DNA from 2 places in the Mesobacillus stamsii genome. Region 1 is predicted to be linked to the other one. Evidence: predicted binding sites of a transcription regulator. Region 1 holds the regulator's gene; the other holds the start of a gene.
What was found. Region 1 encodes LexA, which represses DNA repair genes until DNA is damaged. Its sites were predicted from a motif close to CGAACATATGTTCG; they were not measured.

Region 1 (7,347 bases):
GACTTACAGATTTAATTCACATACTCTGGCGACGGTGTTAACAGGATATATGCATCAGGATGTCAGAGAGGAATCTCTTTATTTAATTGAAGATATAATAGAACTTCATGATTCATGGTTCGATCTTCTAGTCGAAAACGCCACTGCAGTGGAAGGTTCAAACAGAAAAGAAGTAGCGATGCACCCATCTATCAGGAAAACGGCTGAGACACTGGAGAAGAAGGTCAGCGAATTAATGGACCAGCTCGTTTTTGATGCGGAAATGTTCCTGATTGATGAATATCATTTGAAGATCATGGAGGAATATCTTGAGTTTTTTGCTTATGGATTATCCATATTCTTGAAGAATGAAGAAGGTATCTTCTGGCTTGAGGAAAATGAAGTCCAATCTTCTCTTGTCATTATGCCTCGACTGGTGGAGGACATTTTGAAAAAGGAAGTTTTCTCACAGAACATCCCGTTTGTGTTTTCATCAGCAACTTTATCGCAAGCTGGGAATTTCCACTATATAGCGAAAAGTCTTGGAATTGAAAAATATTCCTCCTTCACTGTCGCGTCCCCATTTGATTACGCAGAGCAGATGGATGTGAAAATTCATGTTCAAGATGATGAATGCATTAAATGGATAAAGATAGGGGAAGACCTGCGAACAACCAATGGAAGCACCCTTGTATTGTTTTCTTCCATACAAGAAATGGAGCGTTTTAGAATCTGGTCGAATGATCAAAAATGGGATTTTGCCATTCTGTTCGAAGGAGACCGAGAGATTAGTGAAACGGTTAAAGACTTCCAGAATGTTACTAGTACGGTGCTTTGCTCATACAGTTTATGGGAGGGTCTAGACGTCCCTGGAGAACCTCTTATTCAAGTGATCGTTGCCTCCTTGCCGTTCCCACCTCATGACCCCGTCTTCCAAGCAAAACGAAAGCAAGCAGAAAATCCTGCAGCAGAAATTGACATACCATATATGCTGCTTCGATTAAGACAGGGAATTGGCCGTTTGATTAGGAACAGCCAGGATTATGGCACGGTTCATTTGTGGCTTACGAAAGCGCAAGAAGAAAAATTCATGGGAGAGATAAGAGAAGTGCTTCCTGCTGCAAATATTCATTAATCAGGGAAAATCCCGACAGGCTTAGGCTTGTCGGGATTTTTTGATACAATTAGTTTCTGCACTTGCACTTTTTATAGCCGCAACCACATTCAGAATTTTCATCTTGAGCATCGGCAACCAAATCATTGATGATGCAACGTCGAACTGCTCTGCAAAGGTCCTCAAAATCAATCGTTGCTTTTACTTGATTGTTGTTGTGGTTAGGATAATAAACCCCTGCAACGTCATTGCCATTTCGTTTGTATCCCATCTATGACTCAACTCCTTCCCTTCTAAAAATGCTTACACCTCATCTTATTCGGAAAGGGACAAGTTGGTAGTAATTCTACCTATTTCGTACGAAAATGTGCACTTCTCATAGTCTTTCACATAAAAAAGAATAATAGAACGAAAAAAGCAAGCGGTGTCCGCTTGCTTTTAGTGCATATGACGATATACACCGATCACCTTACCGAGAATGGATACATTTCGAAGGATAATTGGATCCATCGATGAGTTTTCCGGCTGAAGTCGGAAATGGTCTTTCTCCTTAAAAAAACGTTTTACCGTCGCTTCATCCTCCTCTGTCATGGCAACAACAATGTCACCATTATTGGCAGTTTTTTGCTGCTTGACGATAACATAATCTCCGTCGAGGATCCCAGCTTCAATCATACTGTCCCCCATAACTTCCAGCATAAAAACCTGTTCATCATGCGGAACCAGGCGATCTGGAAGTGGGAAGTATTCTTCAACATTTTCAATTGCAGTTATCGGCACACCAGCAGTAACTTTCCCAACCACGGGAACATTTACGACATTGTATTTAGGAATTCGCGTTTCTTCGTCCAGCTCAAGAATTTCTATCGCACGCGGTTTTGTGGGGTCACGTCTGATCAGCCCTTTGCTTTCAAGCCTTGCCAGGTGGCCATGTACGGTTGAACTAGAGGCCAGTCCAACTGCTTCGCCAATTTCGCGAACGGATGGCGGATACCCTTTTTTCTTGACTTCAGCTTTTATGAATTCAAATATATCTTGTTGCCTCTTAGATAACTTTGTCATATTCACGCACCTCGTATATTTTCTTGTCCTTATTATACCATGTCCGGTCAGTAGATACAAACATAAGTTCGAATTTTTCTGTTGACATGAAACGGATGTTCGCATTATAATAAATTCAAATAAGCGAACGTATATTCGATAAGGGGTGTCAAAGATGAAAAAAATTTGGGATGGCTATTCATACACTTTTATTCTGATTGCTGTCAGTCTGATTTTTTCACTTGTAGCAAAAGCACATTTCAATAACAGTGAACAATACATAACTGTTACTATAGAAGAAGGGCAATCCTTATGGGAGATCGCTGAAACTTATGCAGCTGAGCATCATTTATCTGAAAATGAATTCGTGAGCTGGGTGGAAAAGGAAAATGGAATTATCGGTGAGAGGATTTTTCCGGGAGATGAGCTTGTTATTCCTGTGACGGCTGAATTTGGACAACCAACTCAAATCGCTGGCGCGGAAAGATAACTTAGACGTAGAATAAGGTGATGACAACATGAAAGCGATTATTTATTGCCGCGTAAGTACAACTAAGGAAACACAGGAAACATCGCTTGCCAGGCAAGAGGAGGAATTGTGCCATCTTGCGGATGAATATGGGTTTGAAGTAGTGAACATAATTAAAGAACAGGCAAGCGGTTATGACCTTGAAAGAGATGGCATACTGGAGCTGTTAGAATTGATAAAAGACAAAGCGATCGGTACGCTGTTGATTCAGGATGAAACCAGACTTGGCAGAGGGAATGCAAAAGTCGCAATCCTTCATTGCATCCTTAAGGAGAATGTAAAGCTATATAGCATCTCACACAATGGGGAGCTTCAACTATCTGAATCCGATTCTATGGTACTCCAGATTGTCAGCATGGTAGAAGAGTACCAGAGGAAAATCCATAATATTAAGATTAAACGCGGAATGAAACGAGCGGTGGAGCACGGTTACCAGCCGCAGCAGAATCTCAAAAATCAGGGTGTGCATTCCGGCAGAGACAGGAAGGACATGCCGGTAGGGGAAATCGTAAGGCTGCGAAATAATGGCCTAACATTTTCAGAAATCGCCGCTACCCTTAAAGGATTTGGCTATAATGTATCCAAAGCAACCGTGAATAGAAGATATCTGGAGTATATAGAGTCGGAGGAAGAGTAAAGCTCCTTTCTTGTAATACATTATGCTTTTTAGTAAGATGACAGTTGATATAATTTTTTACAAAGGAGCTTTACTATGCTATCAAGTGATAAGATTGCTAGGATCAATGAACTGGCAAGGAAAGCAAAATCATCCATGTTGACTGAAGAAGAAGCAAAGGAGCAAACTAAGCTTCGTGCCGAATACCTCCAGTCATTTCGTTCTTCGATGCTTAATACCCTAAAGGGAGTTACCATTGTTGACCCAGAGGGCAATGATGTAACACCTGAAAAATTAAAAGAAGAAAAAATGAAGAGTAAACTTCATTGATATATTCAATTTGGGATACAGAAGAGGATGTATCCCTTTTTGATTTCGACAGCATCGTAGAAAACACTAACAGCAGAAATAGGTTAAATGAAAGACCCTTCCGCCTTCATCGTTTGGTTACATAAGGGTAGCGAGTATGAGACAAAATAAATAATGATACAGCCTTTCCATCTCTCTCAGGCATAATTTGTTGTATAATATTTTCTCGCGCTATAATATTAAGGGTGTAGTTAGTACTTATAGAAAGGATGTATTTAATGTTTAAAGAAATTGATATGCTTTCCATTGATTCCGTTCGTACATTATCTATTGATGCGATTGAAAAGGCAAATTCTGGTCACCCTGGCATGCCGATGGGTGCAGCTCCAATGGCTTATACATTGTGGACACGTTACATGAACATCAATCCTAAAAATCCCCAATGGTTCAATCGCGACCGTTTCGTCCTGTCTGCTGGACATGGATCCATGTTGTTATACAGCTTGCTGCATCTTTCAGGATACGATTTATCCATGGAAGATATTAAGCAATTCCGTCAATGGGGAAGTAAGACCCCTGGACACCCTGAGTTTGGACACACTGCTGGTGTGGATGCAACTACTGGGCCGCTTGGTCAGGGGATTGCCATGGCAGTTGGTATGGCAATGGCAGAGCGTCATCTTTCAGCAGTTTACAACAAGGATAACTATAACATCGTTGACCACTATACATATAGCATTTGTGGCGATGGCGATTTAATGGAAGGCGTTTCAGCTGAAGCCGCTTCTCTAGCAGCACACCTTAAATTAGGGAAAATGGTTGTCCTTTACGATTCAAACGATATTTCACTGGATGGGGACCTTAATAAGTCATTCTCCGAGAGCGTGGAAGGCCGTTTCAAGTCGTACGGATGGCAGTACATCCGTGTTGAAGACGGCAATAACCTGGAAGAAATCTCGAGAGCAATTGAGGAAGCAAAAACAGATGCAGACCGCCCGACTATGATCGAAGTCAAGACAATCATCGGATATGGTTCTCCTAATTTATCTGGTAAATCAGATGTTCACGGTGCTCCACTTGGTGCGAATGAATCGAAACTAACAAAAGAAGCTTATAAATGGACCTTTGAAGATGATTTCTATGTTCCAAATGAAGTTTATGAGCATTTCAAACAGCAAATTGCTGAAAAAGGGGAACGAACAGAACAGGCATGGAATGAAATGTTCTTACAATATAAGAGTGACTATCCTGAACTGGGTTCCCAGTTTGAAAAAGCATTGAAGGGTGAACTAGTGGAAGGATGGGATAAGGATATCCCTGTTTACGAAGAAGGAAAGAGCCTTGCGAGCCGCGCATCATCCGGTGAAACACTAAATAAAATCGCTAAAAACCTGCCTTATTTAATCGGTGGATCAGCTGATCTTGCTGGTTCAAACAAGACAATGATCAAAGGATCAGGTGACTTCTTCCCAGGTTCATTCGAGGGCCGGAACATCTGGTTTGGTGTACGTGAATTCGCAATGGGCGCAGCCATGAACGGTATGGCACTTCATGGCGGTTTAAGAATTTTTGGTGGCACTTTCTTTGTGTTCTCTGATTACTTAAAGCCTGCAATCAGACTTGCTGCATTAATGGGCTTGCCTGTGACCTATGTATTTACTCATGACAGCATTGCAGTAGGGGAAGATGGTCCTACACACGAGCCTGTTGAGCAACTGGCTGGGCTGCGCGCAATGCCAAACTTGTCAGTGATTCGTCCTGCTGATGGAAACGAAACAGCAGCTGCTTGGAAGCTAGCAGTTGAATCAACAAAGAATCCGACTGCTCTAGTGCTGACTCGCCAAAACTTGCCGACCATTAAGAACACGGACAAGAATGCATATGAAGGTGTGTCAAAAGGCGCTTATGTCATATCTCCGGCAGGGAAAGAAAGTGCAGATGCCATGATTCTTGCAGCTGGTTCAGAAGTCGGCCTAGCTGTCAAAGCACAAGAAGCTTTAGCTTCCGAAGGCATTAACGTGTCTGTTGTCAGCATGCCATCATGGGATCGCTTTGAACAGCAATCAAAAGAATACAAAGAATCTGTCATTCCGAAATCTGTCAAGAAACGCCTTGGAATCGAAATGGGATCTTCACTCGGCTGGCACCGTTATGTCGGCGACGAGGGAGAAGTACTTGCAATCGATACATTTGGTGCATCTGCTCCAGGTGAAAAAATCATGGAAGAGTATGGATTTTCTGTAAATAATGTCGTATCACGTGTAAAAGCAATGCTGAAGCAAAACTAAAGGATAAGAAGATAAAAAGTAATCATGAGCTGGACTGCAATTGCAGTCTGGCTTATTTAATACAAAAGAGAGGGAGGATCTATTTATGGCAGGGAAGTTTCAGGGCAAGACCATTATCATAACCGGTGGATCTAATGGTATAGGAGAAGGAATCGCAGAAGCATTTGCGAAAGAGCATGCGAATGTATGTATTGCTGACATAGATGAAGCAAAGGGAAAGAAATTGATTGGCAGGCTAAAAGAGTTCGGAGCACAAGCTGCTTTTTATAAAACAGATGTTAGGAAAGAAGAAGATATTCTCAGCCTACTAGATAGGATTATGAATGATTTCGGGCAAATCGATGTATTGATTAATAATGCAGGGGTGTCTCGGTTCAAACCTCTATTTGAATTAACAACAGAAGAATGGGAGGATGTCATTTTCACGAACCTTAGGAGCGTCTTCATTGGCTCCCGTGAAGCCGCGAAAAAGATGAATAAAGGGGGACGGATTATCAACATGGCATCAACTAGGGCAATAATGTCTGAACCAAATTCAGAAGCATATGCCTCCTCTAAGGGAGGAATCGTTGCCTTAACACATGCACTTGCTGCTTCGCTTCAAGAGAAAGGAATCACAGTGAATTCTATTAGCCCAGGCTGGATCCAGACATCAAACTATGATAAACTGCGGGAAAAAGATCATCATCAGCACTGGTCAAACCGGGTCGGGAAACCGGAAGATATAGCCAGGGCATGCATGTATTTGGCGGATCCTGACAATGATTTTACCAATGGGCAAAACTTGATTATCGATGGCGGCATGACTCGTAAAATGATCTATGAAGAATAGGGGAAAGGGAGCTGCAAAAAATTGCAGCTCCCTTTATTCTTTTGATGTTTTCTATTAAAATAGAGGAAGAAGATCATTTAGGAGAGAAGTCATAAAATGAAATCCACGAAAAAGAAGCCAAAAAAGAAAAAGCAAATCCAAAGAAACTTTAATCTGGTAATGTTATTGTTTTTGTTCTTCATAGCGTTATTCCTATTTGATAGATTCTTTGATTTATATAATGAAAGTTTAAAGAAAATTAATGTTGGTGCAAATAGTTCGATTGGTGAGGTTGCAAAGTATACGCCAGTCATAAAAAAAGAATTGGAAAAGGTTGATTTGGAGGAGTATACCGTTACCGTTGCAGCTTTAATGATGCAGGAAAGCAAAGGGAAGGGTGGTGATCCCATGCAAGCCTCTGAATCTTTGGGATTAGCCCCTAATACCATTCAAGACCCGCAAAAAAGCATACAGCAGGGTGTAAAGTATTTTCAACAGGTTATGAGTTATGGAGAAAAGATGCAAGTTGATTTTCCTACAGTTATTCAGTCATATAACATGGGAATCGGCTATATCGACTATGTAGCCAAAAACGGGAAAAAGCACAGCGAGGAACTCGCAAAGAAGTTTTCAAAAATTCAGGTAGATAAAAATCCGCAA
Region 2 (7,347 bases), on a different contig from region 1:
TCTACAGCATTTTTCTCATCAGGTTCAAAAAAAGAGAAGCAATTTGCGTAATCTATTTTTATTCCCCGACTTTTCATATTCACAACCAAGGATGCAAGCTCCTCCCTTCTCTTTCTTTTAATCTCCAGATCTTCCAAACATTTAAATGCAATTTGTATTTCTTCCAGTTCAAGTTTTGCAGACTCATAATCCTCGTTGCAAAATGCATCCAATAAATACATCGCTGTTTTGATGACGTTTCGCTTAACTTTGATTTCATTCATCGATTGATCAATATTTTTCTTCATTTTCTTCCCATACAGCTCCTTTTATTTGATATTTTTATATAAGGAATATTATTTTAAATGAGATAAAATTTTCCAAGCTTCCTTCTCGCTATTAGCTGTAATTTTCAAGGAAATCGAAGGCTTCGCTTTGTAGACAAATTCGAAAGTATATCCTGTTTGAAATTCAATTTCCCAATTTTTCGGATCCATTTCCTTTTTCCTCCTATATAACTGAAATTTTTTTATCATTTTTGAAATATGGCTCAAGCGCTTTTTTAAAAGCGTCCTCGATTTTCAAAGTGCCATATTCCTCTTTGCCTAGCTTTAAAGGACACGCTTTTGGCTTTCGCATGAGATCACCCCTTGTATTGCATCTTATGCATGGTGGACAGATGGACTATCCTTGAAAAATCTTATTTTGAGATTCCTTGTTCCTAGTTCTCGAATTGTGAACATTTAAGCCAAAAAAAATTTGATCGATTGATACATTTAATATTCGGGCCAATGTTGGAATTTTTTCGGAATCTAAACCTTTCTTGCCGGACTCTATTTCACTTAGCATCGAGGACGATTTATACCCTAACTCCTTGGTAACGTAGGACTGTGTAAGTCCTCTAAATTCCCGAATCTCTTTAATGTTATCACCAATTTTCTTCTTCATTTTCTTTCACCTCAATTCTCAATACGTGAACTTTATAAACTTATTATAAATTCACATTTTGAGAATGTCAACACTGTTTTTCTCGATTTGTGAATTAAATTTCTCGTATAGAGAATTAGTGTTAATATTTTTCATAAGGAGGCGATAACATTGGAATTTCATGAACGTTTACGATTAATTAGAGAAAAAAAGAAATTACAGCAAAAAGATGCAGCTGCAAAAGTAGGGATTAAAAATAACACTTTGTCTAGTTACGAGTCTGGGGATCGGCAGCCGGATTTTAATATGTTAATAAAACTGGCTGATTTGTACGATGTATCTGTAGAGTATTTATTAAGAGGAAAAGAAAATACACAAAACGAGCCTAATAATTTATTCTTTTTTGACACAGAAGGATTATCAGTTGAAGAAATCGAGGATATAAAGAGACATATTGAATATGTAAAATGGAAGTCAAGCCAGGAAAATCAGAAATGATTAAGCAACAAAGAGATACGCTGATAAATTTCATAAGGTTTATATTTTTTTCGATCGGCTTGCCCGTTTGGTACTTTTATCTTTCGGATCTTTGGTGGATGCTCTTTGTGATCGTTATATTAGCAGGTATAGTGCCAGATATATTATTAAGTGGCATACCAGTAAGAACAAATAAGAAAAATCAAGCTAAAAAAAGTATAAAAACCAAACGAAAAGAAAATTCTAAATATATAAGAAATAACGGAAAAGTACGTGATATTAATACTTTGCTTCTAATACCATTTGATCAAATGAACGGCCATGAATTTGAGAAAGTTGTAGCGGAATATTATAAATTGAAATACAAAAGCGCTATCCAGACACCTCCTTCCAAAGATAGTGGGGTTGATATTATTTATACTGATTCGGATGGATTCAGAGTGGCTGTTCAAGTAAAACATAAAGTTAAATCCGGCAAACCGGTGGATGCGCAGGAAATTTATAAAATAAATGGTGCAAAACGAAATCACAAATGCAACCTAGCTGAATTCGTATCTTCTACTGGTTACACAAAAGACGCACTGCAATATACGGATCAAATGAAAATTAATACTCATGGAGCTTATTGGGTGAATAACGATTTGAAAAAATGGAAAGAAAAAGAAGCAAAACTACGAAAATTATCTTAATCTACTATATCACCAATTTTTTAAGAGGCCTAGATTTCAAAGTCCCGGTCTTTTTTTTGTTGATTATAGGAACAAATGTTCCTATAATGGTGAATGAGGTGATTCTTATGTCCTATTCGTATAAGCCATTCCCTTTGGATGCTTGGATATCCAAATTTTATCAAGAGATTGGCATTTTTACACCACGAGATATCAATGAACAGTACATAGCAAGATCGTTACGAATATTTCTCACCTATTCCGAAAAACGTTGCTATTCGACTCAATCGGGTAATTTCAAGATGATAAACATTCATGATGGACTGAATCCAGAAAAGAAAAGGGAAACATTCTTTCATGAACTTTGCCATTTGCTACGCCATGAGGGAAACCAATATGCAATGATGCCAGAAGCGTTCAGAGAGCTCCAGGAAAGAGAAGCAAACCATTTTACCCGTTACGCTGCTATCCCCTTTCATATGCTAAATTTGATGGACTGGAGAAGCCCTACATTAGTTCATGATATTTCAGAGACATTTCAAGTTTCAGAAGAAGTTAGTGAATATCGTGTGCAACAGGTGTTTCGAAATATGAAACCAAAAAAAAGAGTGGAGAATCAATAATCTCCACTCTTTTTTTCTTTAATTTCTTTATTCGCAAAGGGTACACATGGCATTTGAAATATGGTTCCGAACTGTTTTTTCGCTGATAAATAATTCACTAGCAATCTCTTTTGTTGTTTTGTCTTGTACTAACAGTTCGAAAACCTCTCTTTCACGTTTAGTGAGTAGTGGCTTGTGAGCATATTCATTATCCTTCAAGTATTGTAACCCTCCTTGCCTTCGCCAGCTGTGAACTGCGGGGTGGGTATAAATTTAGTCAAAATATCATATGTGAAGGAAAGTAGTGGAGTGACAATATTTAAGGGACGTCAGGCCAATTTTTAAAAATGGGCTAACTTTCCGGTTCATTCTCTTTTGTAGTCACGATCGTCCATTGAGCTGCCGGCCCTTTTTGAAGAAAACCAACGGAGTTGATTTCACCCGATATCATTGAACCGTGGAGTTTTTTCTTATTAAAAACCGCTCCCTCATTTCCTCCGTCCATGACTCACCCTTTCCTGTCTTTTTGGAAATTTGAACCATCGCCCCCCTGCCAGCAAGACAAATCGAACCATCGGCTTTTTTGACCATATAATGTAAATCTACAGAGGAATTGCCGACAGAATTCGCTTTGACAAAAATTTTCAAGTCTTCATCAAAAAAGATCTGGCTTAGATAATCACATTGGAGATCCGCTACAACCGGGATTGTTTGATTTTCAGGCTTTAACCAGTCCTGCATAAACCCATGACTCTTGAAATATTCAATTCTCGCTTGTTCAAAATAGACAAACGGAACGGTGTTATTTAAATGACCGAACATATCTGTTTCTGAAAAGCGGACCTTCACTTGGTAAAAAAAATCAAATTCCTTTTCCCAGCTGGAAATTTCGTCAATGTATTCCATCTTCTTCAATTTAAAACCTCCTGAAAATAATGGTTATTCATTCAGAGAATGATTGGAAAAGCCTCCTTCTCATGAGGAAAAGGAGGCCTTTCTTTCTAATAAAAACTAATAGATTTTCCCTTCGAAAATTGTCCAGCGTATTTCTTACACTTGGTCGCTTCCGAAGAAGTTCTTGAACGATTGGAAGGTTGTATCACGGTTCAAGGCAGCAATGGATGTAGTTAAAGGTATGCCTTTAGGACAGGACTGAACACAATTCTGTGAGTTACCGCAGTTTGCAAGCCCACCGTCTCCCATGATGGTTTCAAGACGCTCGCCTTTATTTAATTCACCTGTAGGATGCGCATTGAACAGACGGACCTGGGACAAGGACTGTGGTCCAATGAAATTTGATTTGCTGTTTACATTTGGGCAAGCCTCTAAGCAAACACCGCAAGTCATACATTTTGAAAGCTCATATGCCCACTGACGTTTTTTCTCTGGCATCCGAGGTCCTGGGCCAAGATCGTACGTTCCATCAATTGGAATCCATGCCTTTACCCGTTTCAATGAGTCAAACATCCGGCTGCGGTCAACCTGAAGGTCACGGATAATTGGGAAGGTTCTCATCGGCTCCAGTCTGACAGGCTGCTCAAGCTGGTCAATCAGCGCCGAACACGACTGACGCGGACGCCCATTAATAACCATTGAGCATGCACCGCATACTTCTTCTAGACAGTTCATATCCCAAGCAATTGGTGTAGTCGCCTCCCCTTTAGCATTAACCGGGTTCCGGCGGATTTCCATCAAAGCGGAAATGACATTCATATTAGGACGGTAATCAAGTTCAAATTCTTCCTGATAAGGGGCTGAATCAGGAGTATCCTGGCGGCTGATGATAAATCGGACAGTTTTTTTCTCTGACATACCTTATTACTCCCCTTTCTTCTTGGAATAATCGCGCTTACGCGGTTTGATTAAGGAAACGTCAACGTCTTCATATTGGAAAGCCGGCGCTGAATTTGCATCAACAAACTTAGCCATAGTCGTCTTCAGGAACTCCTCATCATTACGGTTAGGGAAGTCCGGCTTATAGTGGGCTCCACGGCTTTCATTGCGGTTATATGCACCAATCGTAATCACGCGTGCAAGCTGAAGCATGTTTTGAAGCTGGCGTGTGAATACCGCACCCTGGTTGCTCCATTTTGCCGTATCATTGATATTGATATGTTTGTATCGCTCCAACAGCTCCACGATTTTTTCATCGGTCTTTTTCAGTCTGTCATTGTATCGGACAACTGTGACATTGTCTGTCATCCATTCGCCAAGCTCTTTGTGAAGAACGTATGCATTTTCAGTGCCATCCAATGACATGACATTGTTCCATTTCTCCTGTTCCATCTTGACAGCATCCTCAAACAGTACGGAAGAAATAGCATCAACGCTCTTTTCAAGGCCGCTGATGTATCGGATTGCGTTTGGACCTGCAATCATTCCGCCGTATATTGCCGACAATAATGAGTTAGCGCCTAGACGATTCGCACCATGCTGGGAGTAGTCTACTTCCCCGGCCGCAAACAGGCCTGGAATATTGGTCATTTGATCGTAGTCAACCCATAGGCCGCCCATAGAATAATGTACAGCCGGGAAGATTTTCATTGGAACTTTTCTCGGGTCATCACCCATGAATTTTTCATAGATTTCAATAATTCCGCCCAGCTTGATATCAAGCTCTTTAGGATCCTTATGTGAAAGGTCAAGATACACCATGTTCTCGCCGTTGATGCCAAGTTTCTGGCTTACGCACACATCGAAAATTTCCCGCGTTGCGATATCACGCGGTACAAGGTTTCCATATGCAGGATATTTTTCTTCCAAAAAGTACCAAGGTTTGCCATCCTTATAGGTCCAGACTCGTCCTCCTTCACCGCGGGCAGATTCACTCATCAGGCGAAGTTTGTCATCACCAGGAATTGCTGTTGGGTGGATTTGGATGAATTCGCCGTTTGCGTAATAACCACCCTGCTGGTACACGATCGCAGCGGCTGAACCTGTATTGATAACCGAGTTTGTTGTTTTCCCGAAAATGATGCCTGGGCCTCCAGTTGCCATGATGACAGCATCTGAAGCAAATGATTTGATTTCCATCGAAGTTAGGTTCTGCGCTACAATTCCGCGGCAAATCCCTTCTTCATCCTTAATTATTCCAAGGAATTCCCATCCTTCGAACTTGGTGACCAAACCAGAAACTTCATGGCGGCGAACCTGCTCATCCAATGCGTATAAAAGCTGCTGGCCTGTTGTCGCTCCAGCAAATGCTGTCCGGTGATACTGGGTACCTCCGAAACGGCGGAAGTCCAGCAATCCTTCAGGTGTACGGTTGAACATAACACCCATACGGTCTAGAAGGTGGATGATTCCAGGTGCTGCTTCCGCCATCGCTTTTACAGGAGGCTGGTTCGCGAGGAAGTCTCCACCGTATACTGTATCATCAAAGTGCTCCCATGGAGAGTCACCTTCACCCTTTGTATTTACTGCACCGTTAATTCCTCCCTGTGCGCATACAGAGTGGGAACGTTTTACCGGTACAAGAGAAAACAGTTCAACAGGAGTTCCTGTTTCTGCAACTTTTATAGTAGCCATTAAGCCAGCCAAACCGCCACCGACTACAATTACCTTACCTTTACTCATCGTGACTCACTCCCTTAAATCCAAGTCTGTCTTTCTATTAAGTTCATTCGTAAATCTTTGTTGGCTGCGGAAACTCCTCTTATACAAATGCGAGAATTGCGCTGACTCCGACAATGGAAAGCGCAATGAATACACCGATTGAGATATAGGTGGAAATCACCTGTGAACGCGGTGTTACAGTGATGCCCCAGCTGACGAAAAAGGACCATAATCCGTTCGCAAAGTGGAAAGTAGTAGAAATGACACCAATTAAATAGAACCAAAGCATGAAGGGACTGGACAGAATCGCCTCCATCATCTGGAAGTTGACTGCTGCACCGAACGCTGCGGCAATACGCGTTTCCCATACATGCCAAGCTACGAAAATCAATGTAATAACTCCAGAAACACGCTGAAGCATGAACATCCAGTTTCTGAAATAACCATATTGGCCTATATTGTTCTTAGCGGTAAAAGCAATATAAAGACCGTAGATTGCATGAAATAATAATGGTAAGAAGATAATGAATATTTCTAGAAAATACCTGAAAGGCAACAACTCCATGAAATGTGCTGCACTGTTAAATGATTCCTCTCCCCTAGTTGCAAAGTTGTTGACTACAAGATGCTGTGTGAGGAAAAGACCGACCGGAATAACACCCAGCAATGAATGCAGCCTCCGCCAATAAAACTCTTGTCTACCCGCCATATGTATACCCCCCTTGAATTTTGCCTTGATGTTTTGGCCTGCTCTCCCCATCCCTATGAAACTAACAGATTGATGTCGCCAAACATCAAATATAAGCATTTTTTACAATTATGTGACATGTTCATTTTACTCCCATCATATTAGAGCGTCAAGAAAACGTATACATAAAAATGCTTATTTAAGTAAAATTTTAAAAATATATTAATATTATAAAAATGTCCTTTTCTTATTTATTCCAATGCATGAAAGGTTATATTAAAATAGCACTATCGCCCTTTGAAACCAAAGAGGAAAAAATTTTTTTGGATTTTCAAGATAGTGTATCGGTTCAGTGTGGAATTAACATACAAGAAACCATTTTTTACGAAATGAAATTTTCGTCAACTCCGGTTATTTTTTCGGTAAATTGTTTATAATAGAATAATAGAAA

Region 2: the regulator LexA is predicted to act here: its motif matches at 2,141-2,154, upstream of J2S25_RS05365 (ImmA/IrrE family metallo-endopeptidase).

The regions. Positions count from the first base shown of each region.
Region 1 covers NZ_JAUSUN010000003.1:12,587-19,933, reverse strand. Annotated here, with positions in the region: gene J2S25_RS02785 (ATP-dependent DNA helicase) at 1-1,114, shown strand, start outside; gene J2S25_RS02780 (hypothetical protein) at 1,164-1,364, opposite strand; gene lexA (transcriptional repressor LexA) at 1,532-2,155, opposite strand; gene yneA (cell division suppressor protein YneA) at 2,310-2,624, shown strand; gene J2S25_RS02765 (YneB family resolvase-like protein) at 2,653-3,300, shown strand; gene J2S25_RS02760 (DUF896 domain-containing protein) at 3,376-3,609, shown strand; gene tkt (transketolase) at 3,867-5,876, shown strand; gene J2S25_RS02750 (SDR family NAD(P)-dependent oxidoreductase) at 5,962-6,708, shown strand; gene J2S25_RS02745 (lysozyme family protein) at 6,868-7,347, shown strand, end outside.
Region 2 covers NZ_JAUSUN010000005.1:13,254-20,600, forward strand. Annotated here, with positions in the region: gene J2S25_RS05340 (hypothetical protein) at 1-287, opposite strand, end outside; gene J2S25_RS05345 (hypothetical protein) at 336-476, opposite strand; gene J2S25_RS05350 (helix-turn-helix domain-containing protein) at 664-927, opposite strand; gene J2S25_RS05355 (helix-turn-helix domain-containing protein) at 1,078-1,404, shown strand; gene J2S25_RS05360 (restriction endonuclease) at 1,401-2,072, shown strand; gene J2S25_RS05365 (ImmA/IrrE family metallo-endopeptidase) at 2,180-2,674, shown strand; gene J2S25_RS05370 (helix-turn-helix domain-containing protein) at 2,702-2,872, opposite strand; gene J2S25_RS05375 (acyl-CoA thioesterase) at 3,101-3,568, opposite strand; gene sdhB (succinate dehydrogenase iron-sulfur subunit) at 3,704-4,465, opposite strand; gene sdhA (succinate dehydrogenase flavoprotein subunit) at 4,472-6,229, opposite strand; gene J2S25_RS05390 (succinate dehydrogenase cytochrome b558 subunit) at 6,309-6,917, opposite strand.